DNA from 2 places in the Paenibacillus sp. FSL R5-0914 genome. Region 1 is predicted to be linked to the other one. Evidence: riboswitches for the same ligand, from Rfam matches in the RefSeq annotation. Region 1 holds a riboswitch; the other holds the start of a gene.
The links. Region 1 has a riboswitch for preQ1 ahead of queF (preQ(1) synthase). Riboswitches for the same ligand answer to the same signal wherever they lie in the genome.
Positions count from the first base shown of each region.

Region 2: linked by a shared signal. The riboswitch ahead of MKX60_RS25580 (queuosine precursor transporter) and the one ahead of queF (preQ(1) synthase) in region 1 are both predicted to bind preQ1.

Region 1 is NZ_JBBORH010000002.1:1,262,207-1,266,637, reverse strand. Features, by position in the region: gene murB (UDP-N-acetylmuramate dehydrogenase) at 1-132, shown strand, start outside; gene MKX60_RS21690 (hypothetical protein) at 193-528, opposite strand; gene MKX60_RS21685 (ABC transporter ATP-binding protein) at 742-1,590, shown strand; gene MKX60_RS21680 (ABC transporter permease) at 1,587-2,273, shown strand; PreQ1 riboswitch class I at 2,348-2,391, shown strand; gene queF (preQ(1) synthase) at 2,555-3,028, shown strand; gene queC (7-cyano-7-deazaguanine synthase QueC) at 3,058-3,720, shown strand; gene MKX60_RS21665 (6-pyruvoyl trahydropterin synthase family protein) at 3,720-4,202, shown strand; gene queE (7-carboxy-7-deazaguanine synthase QueE) at 4,195-4,431, shown strand, end outside.
Region 2 is NZ_JBBORH010000003.1:491,836-496,266, reverse strand. Features, by position in the region: gene MKX60_RS25585 (AMP-binding protein) at 1-1,100, opposite strand, end outside; gene MKX60_RS25580 (queuosine precursor transporter) at 1,310-2,023, opposite strand; PreQ1 riboswitch class I at 2,034-2,079, opposite strand; gene MKX60_RS25575 (methyl-accepting chemotaxis protein) at 2,423-4,111, shown strand; gene MKX60_RS25570 (YnfA family protein) at 4,170-4,431, opposite strand, start outside.

The DNA of each region.
Region 1 (4,431 bases):
GGGTTTATTGTAAATGCAGATAATGCAACCGCCAGCGATTACATTGGGCTAATTCACCATGTAAGAGCAACTGTGAAGGATAAATTCGGCGTGGAGCTTGAAACTGAAGTGGAGATCATTGGGGAAGAGTAACTATTAATTAGAAAGAGCCCACAGATTACTGTGGGCTCTTTTGCTGTCATTACATATGGCTTAATCCACTGAAAGGGTATATTTAGCTCTCTCAGTAGTTATTCCAGCCTTGCGATCACTTATGTCCTCAATCCGAAGCCCGTCAATAGCTAAGTCATAGGTGGAGTGTGGTAGCGATACTAGCTCACCATCGGCGTTTAAAGTGCTGCCAAATCCTTTTAATATTAATGCACTCCCAAGATAATCATCGATAACATCCTCCGCACTCCGAAACTCAACAGCCTCTAGATTAAAATGAATCTTATCCAGATCACGAAGCTCTTTCTTTTCAATTACAATAGTTTCATTCACATGACTGTTAATCCAGTCCATAAGTTTCTGTATACTTTGTTCCATTAGATGATCCCACCCTTACCTCGAAGATTATTATGTTTAAGTTACCCTTTTCTTAGGATTTGAATCCTTACTTTTGCCACATCTGAGCGGATTTGAACAAAGGAAGGTACTGAGGAATAGCGAATGTTACAGAATAGCAACAACAGAGATAATCCTCTACAACCAGAATAAGGATAGAAGAAAGTTAACTATTCTAAAAAGGGGGGAGTGTTATTGATTCAGCTAACTGAGGTCTCAAAATATTATCAGGAGAGGTGTGCAGTTGATCGAATTACTTTCACGGTGGAGAAAGGTGAGGTCTTTGGATTTCTAGGTCCCAATGGTGCAGGGAAGACTACAACGATGCGAATGATGACAGGGCTTCTTCAGTCTACAAGCGGAGAAATTTTAATTAATGGCATGAATATTTCATGTCATAAAAAAGAAATCCATGCTCAAATTGGTGTTGTTTTCGAGCTTCCGAACCTATACATGCGTAGTTCTATTCGAAATAATCTGGAGCTGTTCGCTGATCTGTATAGGGTAGCAGGAAATCGAGTGAATGAAGTCATGGAAACCCTCCAGCTGTTAGATAAGGAAAAAGCTAAAGTAAGCAGCTTATCCAAAGGCTGGAAGCAGCGTGTTCTAATCGCCAGAGCATTATTACATAAGCCTCAAGTGTTGTTTTTAGATGAGCCTACGAGTGGATTAGATCCAAATTCAGCCTCACTCATTCGTAATCACATCAAGAGAATTCAAGATGAAGGTACAACTATTGTCTTAACAACGCATGATATGCACGAGGCAGAAGAATTAAGCGATAGAGTAGGGATCATGCACGCTGGTGCATTGGTGGCACTTGATGAACCCCATAGACTTAAGACCATGTATGGTAAACCAGAAATTGAAGTGAAATATCAGCAGGATGGAGAAGTGATTATGAAATCCTGGCCGATAGCAGAAGAGTCTTCAAAAGATCATATTTATCAGCTAATGTCTAATCATCAAATGATAAGTATGCACAGTAAAGAGGCTTCGCTGGCAGATGTATTTGCTGCCTTGACGGGAAGTGAGTTAAGTTGAGTTATCCGTTATGGAAGCTGTTTAAGCATGAGTGTAAGGATATACTACGTAATCCAGCGACTGTAATTCTAATTGTGCTGCCTATATTTATGGCAAAAATAATCATCACTGTAGTGGACAAGAGCGGTCTAGATTTCATGCTTCTTTCTACTTGGATCTTGTTTGCGCAAGTAATGGTTGGAATCATGATTACCGGCCCAGGATTAATTGAGGAGCGAGAGAGTAAAACTTATGATGCACTCTTGATCTCACCGTTAAGCAGAGGTCAGATCATTACTGCTAAGGCGGGGTCTGTTCTTGTCTTTTCGTTATTTTCACAGCTGATAGTTTATGTACTTAATCAAGGGTTGAACATAGATTTATTGTCTTCGTTGATATATATGTTATTGGGTGGAATAATCTTTGTACAAGTTGGAATTATCATCGGATTAAAGGTAAGTTCCTCCAAAAATGGCTCGGCCATCAGCTCTGCTTTTATGGTTGTTTTTTTCTTGGTGGCTTCTGTTTACTTAGCTCTTCCAGAGTGGACCTATCCGATCTTTGTTATTCTGCCAAGTATTGAAATCGTCCAGAATTTGAACAGTATTCTAAATGGAGAAGGAGTATTGCTCCTAGAAAGCCTGCTTTTGCTCTTGTGGATTGTGGTGCTTTCGCTCTGGATTTGGAAGACGGGCAAAGCGTAGAACTTGTCAGAAGCAAATTACCATGGTATAGTTCAAGACGCAATATGCATGAAGAAGAAGTCTGCACGGATTGTGCAGGAGAGGTTCGCGAACTCCCTCTATAAAAAACTAAGAGTATATTAAATCTTATAAGCGGATGCAGCCCTTAACCCGGATGTTGCTTCCGTTTCTTCTTAGTGGAGCAAAGTTTTCGAAATCTCGTTCTTCTTTCCATTACCGGCCAAGGCCGAAGGAAAAGAGAGGGGTTTTTTGTCGTGTCAGAAGGAAGATTGAAAGAGGAAATGCAAGAAGTCACTTTACTTGGTAATCAGGGAACGCAGTACAAGTTTGGTTATGATCCAGCTATTCTTGAGGTGTTTGATAACAAGCATCCAGGGCGTGATTATTTTGTTAAATTCAACTGCCCTGAGTTTACTAGCTTATGTCCTGTTACAGGTCAGCCGGATTTTGCCACATTGTATATTTCGTATATTCCTGAACAGAAAATGGTGGAATCTAAATCATTAAAGCTGTATCTGTTTAGCTTCCGTAACCACGGTGACTTTCATGAGGACTGCGTCAACATTATTATGAATGATCTGATCTCACTGATGGACCCACGATATATTGAGGTATGGGGCAAGTTCACTCCGCGTGGAGGCATATCTATTGATCCTTATTGCAACTATGGAAGACCGGGTACGAAGTATGAGGCGATGGCGGAGCACCGCTTAATGAATCACGACCTCTATCCGGAAAAAGTGGATAACCGCTAATCCCAACAAGTTGATAAGGAGAGATTAAGATGAACAAAAAAGCACTCGTCGTATTTAGCGGCGGACAAGATAGCACCACTTGCCTGGTTTGGGCATTGAAGCAGTTTGAGGAAGTGCAGGTAGTTACCTTTAATTATAATCAGCGTCATGCGGCTGAAATCGAAGTTGCTACAGAAATAGCAGCTAAGTTTAATGTAAAACAGCATATCCTTGATCTTGGGCTGCTTAATCAGCTGGCACCAAATGCACTAACCCGCCAGGATATTGATATCGTTGCTGGCGAAGGTGATGAGCTTCCTAGTACATTTGTTGACGGACGGAATCTGTTATTTTTGTCTTTTTCCGCAATATTAGCTAAACAATTGGGTTACTCCCATATCGTCACTGGTGTCTGCCAAACGGACTTTAGCGGGTATCCGGACTGCCGTGATGTATTTGTGAAATCATTGAATGTTACGCTGAATTTATCTATGGACTATGAGTTTGCGATACACACTCCATTGATGTGGCTGGATAAAAAAGAAACATGGAATATGGCAGATGAACTGGGTTATTTTGATTATGTTCGCGAACACACATTGACCTGTTACAACGGTATTATTGGCAGTGGCTGCGGTACTTGTCCAGCCTGTCTGTTGCGTCAGCGTGGTCTTGAGCAATATGAGGCGGAGAGAATGGAGGCCGGTTCTTAATGCTTAACGAGGTTTCAGTCTGCAAAATATTTACGTTTGATGCGGCGCACCAATTAATTGGTCACAAAGGGAAATGCAGCAATCTGCACGGACATACTTATAAGCTCGAAGTAGTGCTTAAGGGCAAACCAGAGGCTACGGAAGGCCATTCAGACGAAGGGTTTGTTATTGACTTCAGCGATATCAAGACGACTGTGCAACAAAGCCTTGTAGATCGTTTAGATCACGCTTTTCTTGCTATGGGAAATGAACCTGTGTTAGAAACGTTAACGAATACGGGCTCCAAAGTAGCTTTGTTGTCTTTCCGCACCACAGTGGAGAATATGTCTTCATATATTGCCTACAAGCTTAAGCAAGCAGGGTTGCCTTTGTACTCGGTAAAGCTATGGGAGACTCCAACCTCCTGGGCAGAGGTGCTGGCTGAAGATGTTCCGGATGAAGGGCCATCCTACCGTTTATATGGAGGCTGTGACTGTGAGTAAGATTCCTGTAATTGAAATGTTCGGTCCGACTATTCAAGGCGAAGGTGCGGTAATTGGAGTGAAGACGATGTTTGTCCGCACCTATGGCTGCGATTATCGCTGTGGCTGGTGTGACTCTGCTTTTACTTGGGATGGTACTGCTAAGGATAAGGTTCGAATGATGACCTCGGATGAAATTATGAATGAACTTTTAGCTATAGCTGGAGATAATTTCGACTGTGTTACGATT
Region 2 (4,431 bases), on a different contig from region 1:
CATCCCTCTCGAAAAGCTGCTGCGGTCTCCTTCGGCAATTGATGGTAGCCTAGAAATATCATATCACTTCGCACATATAACTGCCCAATCTCCCCCGTAGGGACTTCACGGAACTCTTCATCACGAATGGAAATTTGCACTCCGGGATAGGGCTTGCCTACAGAGTTCGGATTATGCTCTTCCAGAACATCCAAATAACTAATATAACTCGCTTCTGAGGAACCATAGGATTCATAGAGACGCGTTCCAGCGAACACTTCTATACCCTTTTTTTTGGACAACTCCGACCACTTTGCACCTGAGCTAATAATCGCATCAATCTGCGTCTGCCCAGGAACAGCCTGCTGCATCATGGATTCAAGCATTGTCGGTACAACAAACAACACCACACCCGGAATCTGCTTGCACAGCTCTAACACCTGTGTGGCGCTAAATTTTTGCGTAATATGAAAGTTTGCTCCACCATACAGACTCTGCATTACAGCGAACAAGGACAGCGAATGCACAAACGGACCCGGTGCTAAAACATCCTTCATAGAGTCTAATTCAAAGGCAGCACTCGATACCTCAAAGCTCTTTAACCACGATAAATGGGTACGCATATATCCTTTGGGTAGCCCCGTTGTGCCTGAAGTAAAACCGATAAATAATAACTCGTTCGTCTCTTCCAATTCAGCTTCTGGCTTCTGAGCTTTCAACCACTGATCATAGGAACCTGTTCGTTCATTTGAAAAAGTCAGCGTTGGGATGGCTAGGTCCTTGAAGACCAAATTCTTTACAGCTTCCGGCTCGGCAAAAATCATTGTCGGCTGGCACTGCTCTATAATAACCTGCAGTTCATTTGCACTCCACTTGGGATCTAAAGGAATGGGAACACAGCCTGCATAAATAGCCCCCAAGAAAACCTCGACAAATTCAATGCGATTCGTAGATAAAATAGCGATTTTGTCATGCCTAAGGCCCTTTTGCTGTAGACCATTGGCAATTCTCCGCATCGCTTGCACTAATGTTGCATAGGTATGAGTTGCTTGGTCATGGGTTAAGGCAATTCTGTCGGGCTGTTCTGCTGCATGACGCAGTATAGGAACTACTAGATTCATCCTTCACCACACCTATTCGTAATTTCTGTGACTACCGATTATGTACTCTCTCTTCGCTCGGGATACAATTAGAATGGCTACGATAGCTTATTTTAGCTTTATATTAATTTTATGTACATATTTATATGGAACGATTGAGCCCTCTTACGACTGGAAAAATCAAACAGCGCGCATCGATTATGATCGGTACGCGCTGGCTGTATTGTTGTTTATTCCTTCTTATGAGCGGATGATGGTATTCCATCTTCAGCAAAAGTAAAAGTTCGGGCGATATATAAGATAGGTGTGCTTACTGCGGTTAGTAAGAATTTCGCTAGATACGTTGTAAGCAAAATTTCAAACCACACACTCCAGTTATACAACCCAGCAAATGCAATGGTGCAGAAGATTAGTGTATCCACAAAGGAGCTAACCATCGTACTGCCATTGGAACGAATCCACAACTGACTTGAGGTGCTGTAATATTTGCGAATCCAGGAGTACAACCGAACGTCTAGGAACTGACTAATGAAGTAAGCAGTTAGACTACCCAACGCTAGTCGAGGCATCAGACCAAAGATCGTCTCCAAAGAAGACTGAGCAATATCGGTCTCTTGCGGCTTAAATACTAGTACCATTTGCATAATGACTGTCGTCATAAGCAAGGTGAAGAAGCCAAACCAAACCGCTTTACGTGCTTCTGCTCTTCCATACTTCTCATTAAGCAAATCGCTGGTCATATACAAAGTGACATACATCGTATTTCCGAGTGTCATCACGATATCAAATGGCATAGCAATCGTCTTAGCTACCTGAATGTTTGCAATTACAGTAGCGATACCTACCCAGGCATACATTCCACTTTTGCCGAACAGGCGGTAACAGAGTAGAAAAAAAGCAAAATTGACAATAACAAATAAAACTCCCCACATCAAATTAAACATATTGCTTAAACTCCTCCTAGTTTTGTTTACGCGGGATGGTTACGAACCGCGGCTTACATTAAGTTTTGGAACAAAACATTAATACTCTATCACACTGTCGTCAAACAATCCATAAAAATAAACAATTTATGAAATGGGTATTTATACCCATTTTTATTAACTAAAAATAAAAGTGTCAGTAATAATTCATCTTTTTCAGAAAAATATGCTATATAAACTAAAACTTTCACTATTCATCCAGAGGTTAATTCTATAGAATAGTATCAAACACTTCATTCCCGATCCATTTAGTTGATATATTACATAACTATGGAATATATTGCAGGTTGCCAGTCACTAGCAGTCGGTAGGGATATAAAGAAATGGGGCTTCGCTGCCCATAAAAAGGGGGAGAACAATATGTTTCGTTTCAAGCAGTCGATCAGTCGCAGATTTACGCGTTTATTATTTGTAGTTCTATTACTCACGTCTCTTTTGTTAAGTACCAGCTTCTACTTTATATCAACCAGTATTTTCAACAGCTATGTCATGCCACAAATCAATCAAATTCTAACTGCAGCTGCTCAGGACGTATATAAGAATATAAATACAATGCATGCTCAGCAAGCACTAAAGAAGAACGAACAAGCAGCCACCAATCTTGAATTCTATTTTCAGGATAAGAGAAAGCAGCATGGGGTTGAGACTATTTTTCTACTCAATCTAAAAGGTAAGGAAGCTGAGGTTCTGTCCGTAGATCATGATGCAAAATTAAAGCCGGAGGAAATTGTTAAGGTATCCTCTGCAATGCAGCAAGCTCTTAAAGGAAAGAGTGGACTAAGCGATACATACAAGGACTCGCATGGTGTACATAAGTCAGCTTATATCGGAATTCCCGGAAGTACGATGGTTATCGGAATCAGCAGTGATGTAAGCTTTATTCAAGAAAAAACAGACAGTATTCTGTGGACCAGCGCGGGGATCACTCTGCTAACGCTGATTATAGGCTCAACTGGTGCCTGGTTTATGAGCATGCGGATCACTCGTCCTATCTCAAAGCTTGCAGCTTACAGTGCCCGTCTTGCAGAGGGAGATTTCACAGAGGAATTAACGGTTAAAGGCAGTGATGAGGTAGCTCAACTGTCCAGAAGCTTCCAAGCGATGACCCTGCGCCTAAAAGAAATGATTGGACATGTACTCGTCACCTCAAATACTGTGGTCACCGATTCCAATTCTTTAAGAGAACGTGTTGAGGTCCTAAATGAAATGGCAGACCACTCTAGTACATCTGTTGTAGAAATTGGTAAAGGTAGTACGACCATCGCGAGCAGCGCTCTAGATAATTCAAAAGCTATGGAAGAAATCAATTTCGGCATTCAGCATATTGCTTCAGCAGCCACCGAAGTCACTGAGCAGATCAGTGAAGCTTCCGCTGAAGCGATTGGCGGTAATGAGATTGCCCAAAGTGCCGTTCTGCAAATGCGCCATGTTGAACGTGCCTCCCTGCAGTCGCTGGAGCAATTACAAGTTATGAATGAACGTTCAGTAATGATCGGAGAAGTCGTTCATAGTATTACTGAAATTACGAAGCAAATCCAAATGCTGTCGCTCAATGCTTCGATCGAAGCAGCACGTGCAGGAGAACATGGACGCGGCTTTGCCGTGGTTGCCGGAGAAGTACGCAAGCTTTCCGAACAATCCCGTAATGCGAATGAGCAGATTCGTGATTTCCTACTCGGACTTCAGGAAGATATGAATCGCTCCGTTACTGAGATGAACCATGTGAATTCTGAGGTAGCCTCCGGGGTAGGCAAGGTGGCAGAAGCGGGCGATGCCTTCAATCACCTTCTGATTCTGATCCAAAGCATCAATCAGAATATTCAATCCGTATCTGCGGCGACGCAGCAAATCTCAGCAAGTACAGAAGAAGTTAGTGCTTCCGTTGAGGAAACCGCACAAATCACTTCAAGATCCCAAGAAAGTGCGGACACACTATCCGAGAACTCCGAGCGCCAACGTATAGAGCTTGAAGGACATGCAGTAACCGTGCAGCATCTATATGAGCAGGCTAAGAAGCTTCAGGAAGCTGTGCAACAATTTAAGATCTAAAGCTTAGGCTTAAATAAAAACAACCCGTTCACACGAAAGTGTTGAACGGGTTGTTTTGTTAGTGTCTCGGCGCCCAAAGAATGACCGAAACGCCGATCACACAAATAACAGCACCAACCCAGTCATATACATCGGGTGTTTTCTTGTCTACTAGCCAGCCCCATAACACAGCGAGCACGATAAACACCCCGCCGTAGGCTGCGTACACTCTTCCGAAGGACGGAAACTTCTGCAACGTAGGGATGATGCCATAGCTTATCAGAATCAAAGAACCTACCAAACCGTACCAGAGAGGTCTTGATTCTCTTAGCCATAACCAT